DNA from 4 places in the Lentibacillus halophilus genome. Region 3 is predicted to be linked to each of the others. Evidence: riboswitches for the same ligand, from Rfam matches in the RefSeq annotation. Region 3 holds a riboswitch; each other region holds the start of a gene.

Region 1 (3,186 bases), 1.3 Mb from region 3:
CTTGAACGATAGCGTCAAATCATCCACGGTTATCCGCTAACCAGTTATGCGCCTTTTTCCCTGATCCTCTGTTTTTCCTCCACTGGACGGATAAATCGAATAACGGTGATAAAGAAACAAAGAATCGCTGCAAATAGAAATAGACCGAACAGACCGTTTTGATAAAGCGGAGAGAAATATATACCATTAATGACCGCACACACGATTCCTCCCGTTAAACCAATGTACGCCAGACGGTCTTTTTTACGCATAAACCAGTTTGCTTGCCGGTCCAACAAGGTAACCACGGTAATGCTGACGACATTCACGGAGCTTCCAATCCAAACGGGGTGGATATGCAAGAAGAACGCATTCGGATCCCAGTCACCCAGATAGTACCATAGCAACCCACTGCTAAATCCTGTGACTAATGCCACCGCGACGGCGCGTTTGGTAACGACAGGCCAGAACAAGGCTGCGATAACCGGCGCAAACGTGGCACTGTTGCGGATTGTCCAGGCGAGTACGTTCCACCACGCTGATTGTTCCGTGCGCATTAAGCCAAATGCAATCATCAGGACCGTTAAAAGCAGCAATGAGATTTTCGTATAGGTGATCAGCTGATTCTCTGTTGCCGCTGGTTTGATCGAACGGCTCACATCACGACCGAGGCTGGTCGCCCCGGAAAACTGACATGGTCCGCCCCATCCCAGGGCACATGCCCATACACCGAGGAAAAACAAGCCAACTAACGGCGCTGGTAGCACGTCCATTAAATACCGGGGAATGGCAATCAAACCTGTTTGGGCCTGAGGAATGGTGACGCTGGCTGATACACCAAATAACACACCACCGATGATGAATGGGATAGCCATGAACCCGGCCATAATCAATCCCTTTTGCCCCTCTTCCGGTGTCCGGGACGACAACGCCATCTGAAAAGCAGCCTGGGCAAGAATAACGTTGACAAGAAAGGTTCCGAACCAGGCAACAATCACCTGCAACCCCACGTTATCAAATGTGAACATAGCCGGTTGTTCGTCAGCAAACGCAACCAAACCGTCGATCCCTGGATGAATGAAAAAGGCAATCACCCCAATGACGACCATCACTGCAAATAAAATCATGTTCATCGACTGTGTAAAAGCCAGCGACCACATCCCGCCTGCCTGCAAATAAACGAACAGCAATATCGCCGTAAACGCAACCGAAAGAGCAAGCGAGATTCCCGTGAACACGTGCAGAGCTGAGGCAAATGCAATGGCCGTAGCAACCGACCACATCGGAAAAGCAAACGCCGTAATCGCCCCTGCGGCTCCTTTAGCCAAACGCCCATAAGTATCACCAATCAGGCCGGACACGGTAACCAGCATCTTTTTCCGGAATGGGCGAATGATCAAAAACGCAATAATAAAAATTTGCATCATTTCGGCAACCCCATACCATACAGCCGATAGGCCGCTTAAATACGACAACTCCAAAATAGAAATATAGGTGGACCCGGAAAACAATCCCGTTATGCAAAAAGCCACAATCCATTTATTAAATGTGCGATTGCCGACAAAATAGCTATCTTGATTGGACAGGCGTCGCTTCGCTATTTGCCCGGCGATAATCAAAGCAATCGTATACCCAACGGCCAGAATAATCATCCATACACCATACGCTGTCATTTTACTCAACTCCTTCTAAACAGATTTGTTTACTTATGATTGATTAAAAAAAGTTCATATTAAAATTGAAAATAAAAAAGCCCCCTTCCGACTATAAGAAGAGGACTGATACAGCTATGGTTCCTCTTCTCATCTGTCAGACATACGTCTGTTGGAGTTGGCACAGTACTCAAACGAGCCCGCTGCCGAGGTTTCACAGGGCCAATCCCTCCACCTCTCTGGATAAGAAGTTCGTTTATTCAAATGTTATACGGTATAATTTACAATGTTTTGACGATGGAGTCAATAGTAACATCACGTTTTTCTTTTATAACGACCCGAGCGGATACCTCGTCTCATTACTTACTTGACCGCAGCCTATTCCGCGCTGGCAGTTTTATCGCCAATAAAACAATCACCAAACAAAAAACAAAACAAATCAATGCTACCAAATGAAGATGAGCTGTATCCATATACGCGTTAAATGCAAGACCCAACAGACTGGATGACAAAATGGCCCCCATATACCGGCTTGTCTGATACAGACCGGATGCTGAACCGGTCTCTTCCGGATCCACATTGTCGTAAAGGGTTGTTTGCGTTGAAATATTATTAAACCCTTGACTCATGCCCAAAACTGACATAATAACCATCAACCATGCTAAAGGGGATGCTTCATGGTATGTTAATAGCAAACCGGTGCCGGTCAGTAACAGGGATGCACCGATCACAAGCGGCAGTTTGGAGCCAAATTGATCAATAAGCCGTCCAGCAATCGGCGCCGTCACGACCCCAAACCCTGCAAGCGTCAGCATAATCAAGCCTGTGTGCTGCTCGCTGTAACCACGCACCTGCTGCAAATACGTCGGAAACCCGAAAAAATAACAATAATATACGACATTGATACTCATAAACTGAATATAAACGAACAAGGCATTGCGGTTTTTCACCAATCCTTGCAAATCAATAAAAGGCTCATCCTGCTTGCGTTCATAACCAATAAAGGCGGCTGCTCCCAACAAAAATAGTGCAAAGGCCCACCAGCGAACACTGGTTTCCAGCGATAAAATAAACAAAATCAAACCGACCATGGCACTCATGAACAGGACAATACCGAGAAAATCTATCCGACTTAATTCGAATGTTCCCTGGCTGGCATTCGGCAGTATAAACTGGGCCAACGTAAACGATAGAATAATAAAAGGAAAATTAATCAAAAAAATGGATGGCCAATCCCATGCCGCAATCAGAAAACCGCCAATGGACGGGCCAAATGCAGCTGATGTCGTTGAGAACACCGACAATGTGGCCAACGCTCGTCCTTGTTTTTGGGTAATATAGGAGCGGACGATGCTCATACCGCTTGGAAATAGCGTCGAACTGCCAACGGCCTGCAACGCCCGGCACCCCAAAAGAAAAGGGAAATTGGGTGAAAATGGGGCCAGAACAGACGCTCCTGCCACTAATAGAAGACCGGCCATGAATAGGCGCTTTGCCCCGAACATGTCACTAAGTTTTCCCATGACAGGCTGACCGGCGGCACTTGCTAAATAAA
Region 2 (3,186 bases), 950 kb from region 3:
ACAGCGTTGTTTTGCCAGTTCCGGATAGACCGAAAAACAGAGCTACATCCCCTTCATGGCCAATGTTGGCCGAGCAGTGCATGGGCAATACATCAGACTTTGGAAGTAGATAGTTCATAACCGAAAAAATGGATTTTTTAATTTCTCCGGCATATTCGGTTCCGCCGATCAACACAATTCGTTTTTTGAAGGAAATGAAAACGAAAACTTCGGAATTCGTTCCATCGGTTTCCGGATCCGCTTTGAATGTCGGTGCCGATATCACGGTGAATTGCGACTGATGTTCGGCCAATTCCTTCTCTGTCGGTGTGATGAACAGCTGGCGGGCGAACAGATTATGCCATGCATATTCCGTAATGACTTGAAGCGGGAGCCGAAAATTTTCATCTGCTCCTGCAAAGCCGCGGAAATGAAACAGCTCATTTTTGTTGCGCAAGTAGGTCGTTACTTTTTCCAACAGATGATCAAAGGTGGCTTCATCGATGGATTGGTTCACTTTTCCCCAATCCACATCGTCACTGGTTTCGTCATGGACAATATACTTATCATCCGGGGAGCGTCCGGTGTACTTGCCTGTATGAGCGCTGACAGCTCCTGTTGCACTTAAAGTACCTTCCTCACGGGATAAAATCACTTCAACCAATTGTGAAACAACTAAATTTGTCTTTATGTGCGGGTGTGTCAATAAATCGCTCGTAATCATTGTGTCTTCTTTCGTTTTCATTTGTGATACCTGCCTTTTAACATGATATTGAAAACCAATCACCAACGTAATCTGATTATTAGTATAACACATTTCACTTAATAGTCCATACTAATTTTACAATATTTATATGAAAATTTTTTGTCAGTGTTCATGTTGAAAGCAAGCAGGATTGGTTGACATCGCATAGGGAATTCGGTACGATAAACGTCGAGCGGATACTCTCTTATTTGGAGCGGTGGAGGGACAGCCCCGATGAAACCCGGCAACCGTCACAATAGGTGAAAAGGTGCTAATCTGGTACAAGGTTGAATCCTTGAATGATAAGAGTGAAAGGCTTCATTCCTTTCCTCATGATGCAGGAAAGGTTTTTTTGTTTAAGTCAATCAAAAACCGTATCATAAACGTGAACCATATAGAGTTGCGCACCACGTTGTAAGGGAGGACAAGCCCGCATGGGTATGAAACGTCGATTATTCACATCGGAATCGGTGACAGAAGGCCATCCGGATAAAATGAGTGATCAAATATCCGATGCCATACTGGATGAAATACTTGCCAAAGACCCCAATGCCCGGGTCGCCTGTGAAACCATGGTTACGACAGGAATGGTACTGGTTACCGGCGAAATTACGACAACAACGTATGCCGATATTCCCACCATTGTACGTCAGACCATTAAAGATATAGGTTACACACGTGCCAAATTCGGCCTTGATGCTGATACATGCGCCGTGCTCACAGCCATTGATGAGCAGTCACCCGATATTGCCGGTGGTATTGATAACGCCCTGGAAGCTCGCGAAGGAAACATGAGTGATGAGGAAATCGACGCCATTGGTGCCGGCGACCAAGGGCTCATGTTTGGTTATGCCTGTGATGAAACAGAAGAATTAATGCCGTTATCCATTTCACTGGCGCACAAACTCGCCAAACAGCTGACCAATGCCCGCGAAGAACATAGTTTGGACTACTTGCGTCCCGATGGAAAAACGCAGGTGACCGTTGAATATGCAGACGATGGCAAACCGGAACGGATCGATACCATCGTCATTTCCGCCCAGCATCACGAGGACATATCAGTCGAACGGATTGAATCGGATTTGATTGACCAAGTTATTCGCCCGATTGTCCCGGCTCATTTACTGGATGAGAAGACGTATTACATCATCAACCCAACCGGTCGTTTCGTTATCGGTGGTCCGCAAGGCGATGCCGGCCTCACTGGACGAAAAATTATCGTCGATACGTATGGTGGTTACGCACGTCATGGCGGCGGTGCTTTCAGTGGCAAAGATTCGACGAAAGTGGATCGCTCGGCCGCATACGCAGCAAGATATGTTGCCAAAAATATTGTCGCTGCTGGTCTGGCACAATCGTGCGAGGTGCAACTGGCGTATGCAATCGGTGTTGCCGAGCCCGTATCGATTTCGGTGGATACATTCGGTACCGGTATGGTGGATGAGGGCCCCCTTGTAGATGCCATTCGCAGCGTATTTGATCTTCGTCCGGCAGGCATCACCCGCATGCTTGATTTGCGCAAGCCCATGTTCAAAAACACAGCCGCATACGGTCATTTCGGACGAACGGACATGTTATTCCCGTGGGAAAAAGCCGACAAAGTCGACGAATTGCAAGCGCTCGTCAAAGTAAAAAAATAGCGTGGTTTCAAAGGCAATCAACCACGCTTGAAGACGAAGCAGCTGGGATAATGCATAGAGTGAGAGAAAAATCCGAATGATGATTTAGAACGTTTCTTTTAAACTTTGAATCAGTCCGGATTTTTCTTTTTATCATATCATCGGTTTTTGCCTCCAAACAGCAAAGGAAAAATACGTAGTCCAGTAAAGAGCCAAAACGGGCTCATCTCTTATTTTTCAGAGTGATTTCAGAAATCACGAAAAAGATAACGTATTGTTAAATAAAATCGTATGGTATGCTACGTTGTTTATGGCGATTCCTGCTCCACTAGTTCCATAATCTCATTATTGTCATTCATAAAGGCGACAAGGGGCTTATAGCTTTTTAATTCATCACTTGAAACGAGCGCGTAGGAAATGATAATAATGATATCGTCTTTTTGTACGAGCCGTGCTGCGGCCCCGTTGAGACAAATGACGCCCGACCCTCGTTCACCGGAAATGATATAGGTTTCCAAACGGGCACCATTATGGTTATTGACGATTTGCACTTTTTCGTGTGGGAGCATGTCAAGTTGATCCAGGATGTCCTGGTCAATTGTTACACTTCCGACATAGTTTAGATCCGCCTCTGTGACGCGTGCTTGGTGTATTTTACTTTTCATCATCGTACGAAACATCTCGCCTGCCTCCTAGTCGTATCGGGTGATGATGTCTCCCTTTTCATCGAGAAGGATATTGTCAATTAATCTGGCCTTGTCAAAGTAAACGGCAGCAGCAAGAATGATCCGCTTATGCATGGATGACACAGGTTGTAGCGACGGATAACCGAGCAATTCAACA
Region 3 (3,186 bases):
AACCCGGCAACTACCGAATCACCCGCACCAACTGTGTTCTCAACATGGCCATCAGGAGCCGATGCTGCTAGGGCGATGTCGCTGTTGACAAAGAGAGCACCTGTCCCACCCATCGACACAATCACATTACTCACACCTTGTTCCACTAATTGCTGCGAGCACGAATGTGCGTCATGCCAATTATGAATCGTGGTATCAAACAGTTCGCCTAATTCTTCCTGATTCGGTTTCATTAAAAATGGCTGCTGTTTAGCAAGCTTTTTTAACCTTGGACCGGACGTATCCACAACAAGATGCACGTGTCGTGTCCGGCATAACTCACCGACTTTTTCCAAAAATGTATCCCGAATACTGTCAGGTATCCGACCGGCAAGCACGACCGTATCCCCCTGCTGTAATGCCTGCAGTCTGGAAAATAATTGCGCCTGAAGGTTTTCTCCGAGAACAGGACCTGGACCATTTATTTCCGTTTCCTCATCGGCTTTTATTTTTACATTAATCCTCGTCGTCGTGCCAGTACGAACAAATTCGGTAAAAATGCCTTCGTTCTGTAAAAATGTCTCTATATAATCGCCGGTAAATCCACCGACAAATCCCAGTGCTGCCGTATTCGTACCCAGTCTTTTTAACACACGGGATACATTGATACCCTTTCCTCCGGGATAGTACGCAACCTGTTCGGTACGGTTTAAGTCGCCGGTTTGAAAGGTCTGCACATAGGTCGTATAATCAATCGATGGTGTCATGGTACACGTATATATCATGGCGACACGCTCCTAACGTCAGTATGATCTTTTAAAGAGTTAAGCATGTGCTCGTCTGTCAACGTCGTGATCAAACAAGCGGCATCTAATTCAGCAACGCCGGCAAATGTCACACTTTGATATTTACTGTCGTCAGCTAGTACGTATTTGCTTCGAGCCAAATTCAATGCTGAACGTTTAACAACTGCTTCCTCGGGATCCGGCGTTGTATACCCATACACTGTATCAAACCCGTTCACTCCGATAAAACAAGCATCAAACCGGTAATTTTCCAGCATTTCCATGGTTTGTGTGCCAATCAAAGCACTTGTTTTTGACTTCATATAGCCACCGGTCATGTAGGTGGCTATCCCATTTTCCGCGAGCGAATCAATATGTGTGAGGCCATTGGTGACGACGGTTACCTGTTTTCCCTTTAAAAAAGGGATCATCTGCATTGTCGTTGTACCGGCATCCAAAAAAATACAGTCGCCTTCCTCAACAAGTGATGCTGCGTGTTTGGCAATCGCTGTTTTTTCTTGATGGTTTTTGGTTGCCTTTTCACCAATGCTTGATTCACTATTTATCTGTTCATGAATGGTCGCACCGCCATGAATGCGTCGCAGCTTATGCTGGTTTTCCAATTCAGTTAAGTCCCGGCGAACAGTTGATTCCGATGCTCCCGTTATCGCGGAAACATCCTGAATAGTAACGGTTTGTTTTTGATTAATTAAATCAATGATTTTTTGATGACGGTCACTTGTAAGCATACGCCACCTCCCCATCATCATCTTTCACGGTCATTATATCGAAAACGATTACAAAAATCAATCAAAAGTATTCAAAATCAATCAACAACATTCATATATCTCTAATAGAACGCGTTGACACATCTGTACTTGTCTATTATACTTTTTATCTACCAACAAATTTCATATATCTTATCCAGAGTGGCTGAGGGATCTGGCCCAGTGAAGCCCGGCAACCTGCTTAATTCATGGCAAGGTGCCAATTCCAGCAATTCGCGTTTCAGGCGTTTTGGCAGATAAGGTGTTCGGACTGACGCCTTCCAAAACGGAGGGCTTTTTTATTTTTCATTAAAAACGTCGGCGCAGATATCCTTTTCGAAATGACATCATTGATCATTCGACGATCTTGATCAAAAAGCCTGAATACACTTGATACAATCATGAATGGGGGTAACGACATGAATTCTTTAGATTTGAACAAGGGACGCGCATCGGCGTTAATACCATTTATCATTTTTCTATTTTTATTTATCGGTTCCGGTGTGGCTAGTGGGGATTTTTATAAGTTGCCGGTACTGGTCGCGGTCTTTATCGCTGTATTGGCTGCGTTATTTATGAACCGAAACATAGCCTTTAACGATAAACTGGATTCCCTGACCAAAGGAGCGGGGCATCCCAATATTATGCTCATGGTCATTATTTATCTCTTGGCCGGTTCGTTCTCCGCCGTTGCTGAAGGGGTTGGTGCGGTCGACTCCACCGTCAATTTGGGGCTGACAATCCTGCCAGGAAATCTACTCATTGTTGGCTTATTCGTCATCGGCTGTTTCATATCCATTTCGATGGGTACGTCGGTCGGTACGGCTGTTGCGCTTGCGCCCATTGGTGTCGGACTGGCTGAGCAAACAGACATGAGCATCTCGCTTATTTTAGGTGCTATCATCAGTGGCGCGATGTTTGGCGATAATTTATCCATCATATCAGATACAACCATCGCTGCTGTCAAAACACAGGCTGTCAAGATGAGCGATAAATTCAGAGTGAATATTTTCATAGCTCTTCCCGCTGCTATCGTGACAGCTGTTATTTTCATTGCTCTAACATGGAATACCGGTGGATCGATCAGTGGCGACCACCCATTTGATCTGATCAAGGTGGTGCCTTATTTAGCTGTCCTTATTTTTGCTGTTGCTGGTGTCAATGTTCTTTATGTTTTAATCGGCGGGATTATTCTTGCGGGGTTGGTTGGTTTTATTTATGGAACTTTCGACGTGATGGGTCTAATGACGTTGCTTGGCGATGGTATGGCCGGCATGCAGGAGTTGGCTCTGTTAGCCATTTTACTTGGCGGGTTGGTTGAACTTATCCGCGTGAATGGCGGCATTGACTTTCTGTTATACACGATCAGCAATCGAATTAACTCCAGAAAAGGAGCTGAAGCTGGTATCGCCGGTCTAGTCAGTGTTTTTGATTTGTCTACAGCTAACAATACCATCGCTATTATCAGTGTCGGGTCTTTGGCCAAACAAATTGCTGAACGATTTGGTGTTGACCCACGTCGCACAGCAAGCGTTTTGGATATTTTCGGAAGTGCCTTTCAGGGGATTTTACCTTATGGTGCTCAATTACTGGCAGTTGCCGGCGTTGCGTCCATCTCCCCCGTTTCCATTATGCCATACTGCATTTACCCGGTC
Region 4 (3,186 bases), 1.2 Mb from region 3:
TCATGTATGAATGGTATATTCGTTGAATTTTATTCTCTTTTAGTTGTAAACTGTAAATAAGGAATGAACAAAAGGAGTTGAAAATCATGGCAAAAGTCCTCGTACTATATGCTAGCCTGACAGGCAGCACAGAAATCATGGCAGAAACGATAAGTGATTCTATAAAGGCAAATAATCACGATGTTGATTTTAAGTCCTTTGATCTTGATCCCATCGATGCCAAAGAAATGGTCAATTATGACGGCATCCTTTTGGGGTCTTATTCGTGGGACGATGACATTCCGTTTGAGGTGGAAGATTTTTATCAGGACATGGACGATCTGGACCTTACCGGCAAATTAGTCGGGACATTCGGATCCTGTGATTCCTATTACGACATATACGGGCCGGCTCTTGATACCTTGGCATCCAAATCGGAAGAACGAAATGCCACAGTATATAGCGAAAAGCTGAAAATCGAATTGGAACCGGATGATCAGGAAATCGAGCATTGCGAAAAATTTGCAGAAGGCTTTTTGCAACAGCTCACAACGTAAAGGTCCTCTTACACATATACGATTCACACAAAAACGCGAACCTGCCGCCATAGGCCTGATTCGCGTTTTTTCATTCGTATCATGCTAGTGCCGTTTAACCAGCCCGCCGGCGTCTTCGTTCAAACATATTGACGAGAATAACACTGGAAAGCGCTATTAAACCGCCGATGATGGACAATAGGCTCGGCAGCTCCTGCAGCCACACCCATGCAATAAGGATAGCAAACACCGGTTCAATATACATCATGCTAGTAACCGCGCCGGCCTTCCCGGACGAAAGCGCAATCGCCCATGTTACATACCCGATGGCTGCCGGAAAAATACCGACATACAACGCTGCAAAATGTGCCTCCAGGGTTGCGCTCTGAACCGTTTCCAGTAAACCAGGTGAAAAAATCAACAAAGGCAATGTTCCGGCCCATGTAAAATAAGCCGTCAGTTCAACTGGTCGATACTTAGGCAATAATGTTTTTTGAAAAACAAAGAATGCTGACGTCGCTATCGCCGACACAACAATCAGCAGCGCACCACCTGATATCGCAAACGCAGCATCCGCTGAACCGACTGTTATCAAAAAAATCCCGATGAAGCCGATACCTAGACCAATCCAGCTAAATAAACTTGGATACTCCTTTAAGGCAAAAACAGCAATAATGGCTGTGAATATAGGAGCCGATGCAACAATCATCGCGGTCGTTCCAGCTGTCACCGTCTGTTCCCCAAAGGTGATTCCGGTATGATAAATTGTAATGCCGATCCAACCGAGAACCAGAATCTTCAGCACATCTTGCTTCGCTGGCAATCGGAATCTCGTCCTAGGCCAAAGCGCATACAACACAAAGGCGCCTGAAGCAATCAAAAATCGAACAAGGACGAGATGACCGGAACTATAACCGCCATGCAGACTGGCACGGATACCTGCAAATGAGGATCCCCAAATAACAATTGTAATAAATGCCATGACCATCGCTTTTTTATTCATAAACATTCCCCCTTGTCCGCTTTCCTATTATACAGGAAATTCCGGAAAAAGCTAAATTGGAAGAAGGCTTTTTATCGGAATAATAGCAACAGTTCGTTCATCTGGTTAACGATTCAGTTTAAAAAAGCCATCCGTGGAACGATTATTTCTTTGATAGCCGCATATACATCTTTTAAATGGGATGCACCGTCTTTTTTCAATTCTTCATTGACAACGACTCGTATTACCTGTAAATTAAACATTACATTTTAATTGAATACCGCTATTTTCTTATCCAGAGAGGTGGAGGGACTGGCCCTTTGATACCTCGGCAACAGGCTTATCGAGCACTGTGCCAATTCCAGCTAAGCGTTATGCTTAGAAGATAAGAAGAGTTCAATAAAGGTTGTTGACCCTCTTCTTATTTGGAAGAGGGTTTTTTAATTATTTAATGACATTTAAGGAGCGATACCCATGACAGATCATCCGTTACATGATGAAACAGTTCTTCCGCAAATCGGAAATCAGAAAGATGAAACACTCAACGCCATCAGTTCACCTATTTATTTATCCACTGCATACCGTCATGACGATATCGGAAACAGCAATGGATACGATTACACGCGAACAGGTAATCCGACACGAGATGTTCTTGAGACGGCAGTGGCAAAGCTGGAAGGTGGTGACACGGCCTTTGCAACCAGCTCTGGAATGAGCGCCATTCAACTCGTGTTTTCCCTTTTTGAAAAAGACGATCATATTATTACTTGCCGTGATGTATACGGGGGCTCTTACCGCTACTTTGAGATTTTAGAGCAAAAACACGGTTTCCAATTTACATATTGGAACGGAGATGATTGCAGCACATTGAGCGAATGGATTCAGCCAAATACGAAAGCTATATTTATCGAAACACCAACCAATCCATTGATGAAACATATTGATATTACCGCTTGTGCGGAAGTGGCAAACAAACATGATATCTGTCTTATTGTCGATAATACGCTATATACACCACTCATCCAACGTCCACTTGACCAAGGAGCAGACATTGTCATTCATAGTGCTACCAAATACTTGGCTGGGCACAATGATGTACTCGCCGGTATCGTCGTCTCTAAAGGACAAGAAATCAATGAAGAACTTGCCTTCCTTCATAATTCCATCGGAGCGACCCTTTCACCATTTGACTGTTGGCTTGTTATAAGAGGGATGAAGACATTAGCACTGCGCATGCGTCAGCACGAACATAATGCTAAGCACGTTATCCAATTTCTTAAGTTGCATCCACTCGTGGAAAACGTTTTGTATCCAGGCAAAGGGGGCATGCTTAGCTTTTTGCTAAAAGACGAAGAACTCGTTCTCCCCTTTCTAAAATTATTACGGTTATTCACATTTGCGGAAAGTCTTGGTGGTGTGGAAAGTTTTATCACTTACCCAGCAACGCAAACACATGCTGATATTCCAGAAGAGATCCGCAGTTCTTACGGTTTAACCAATCAGCTGGTACGCGTATCGGTCGGAATTGAAGATGCCGATGATTTAATCCAAGACCTTTACCAAGCACTGGAATCCTTGCAAACAACGAACGTATAAGTGACGTAATATAAAGAAAAACATCAATCAGTGAAACCAAGGCAGGCTCCTTGTCCGGCATGGACGGGAGCCTGTCTTGTTATCCAGCGCCAC

Evidence for each region. Region 3 has a riboswitch for S-adenosylmethionine ahead of ACZ5Q7_RS08870 (Na+/H+ antiporter NhaC family protein). Riboswitches for the same ligand answer to the same signal wherever they lie in the genome.
Region 1: linked by a shared signal. The riboswitch ahead of ACZ5Q7_RS00655 (sodium:solute symporter family protein) and the one ahead of ACZ5Q7_RS08870 (Na+/H+ antiporter NhaC family protein) in region 3 are both predicted to bind S-adenosylmethionine.
Region 2: linked by a shared signal. The riboswitch ahead of metK (methionine adenosyltransferase) and the one ahead of ACZ5Q7_RS08870 (Na+/H+ antiporter NhaC family protein) in region 3 are both predicted to bind S-adenosylmethionine.
Region 4: linked by a shared signal. The riboswitch ahead of ACZ5Q7_RS00070 (PLP-dependent transferase) and the one ahead of ACZ5Q7_RS08870 (Na+/H+ antiporter NhaC family protein) in region 3 are both predicted to bind S-adenosylmethionine.

What each region holds. Positions count from the first base shown of each region.
Region 1 covers NZ_AP043750.1:146,409-149,594, forward strand. Annotated here, with positions in the region: gene ACZ5Q7_RS00655 (sodium:solute symporter family protein) at 45-1,652, opposite strand; SAM riboswitch class I at 1,779-1,881, opposite strand; gene ACZ5Q7_RS00660 (MFS transporter) at 1,991-3,186, opposite strand, start outside.
Region 2 covers NZ_AP043750.1:2,746,613-2,749,798, reverse strand. Annotated here, with positions in the region: gene pckA (phosphoenolpyruvate carboxykinase (ATP)) at 1-724, opposite strand, end outside; SAM riboswitch class I at 927-1,033, shown strand; gene metK (methionine adenosyltransferase) at 1,159-2,364, shown strand; gene panD (aspartate 1-decarboxylase) at 2,652-3,023, opposite strand; gene panC (pantoate--beta-alanine ligase) at 3,036-3,186, opposite strand, start outside.
Region 3 covers NZ_AP043750.1:1,795,975-1,799,160, reverse strand. Annotated here, with positions in the region: gene pfkB (1-phosphofructokinase) at 1-764, opposite strand, end outside; gene ACZ5Q7_RS08875 (DeoR/GlpR family DNA-binding transcription regulator) at 761-1,513, opposite strand; SAM riboswitch class I at 1,682-1,795, shown strand; gene ACZ5Q7_RS08870 (Na+/H+ antiporter NhaC family protein) at 1,951-3,186, shown strand, end outside.
Region 4 covers NZ_AP043750.1:11,765-14,950, forward strand. Annotated here, with positions in the region: gene ACZ5Q7_RS00060 (flavodoxin domain-containing protein) at 87-536, shown strand; gene ACZ5Q7_RS00065 (DMT family transporter) at 631-1,518, opposite strand; SAM riboswitch class I at 1,786-1,889, shown strand; gene ACZ5Q7_RS00070 (PLP-dependent transferase) at 1,972-3,093, shown strand.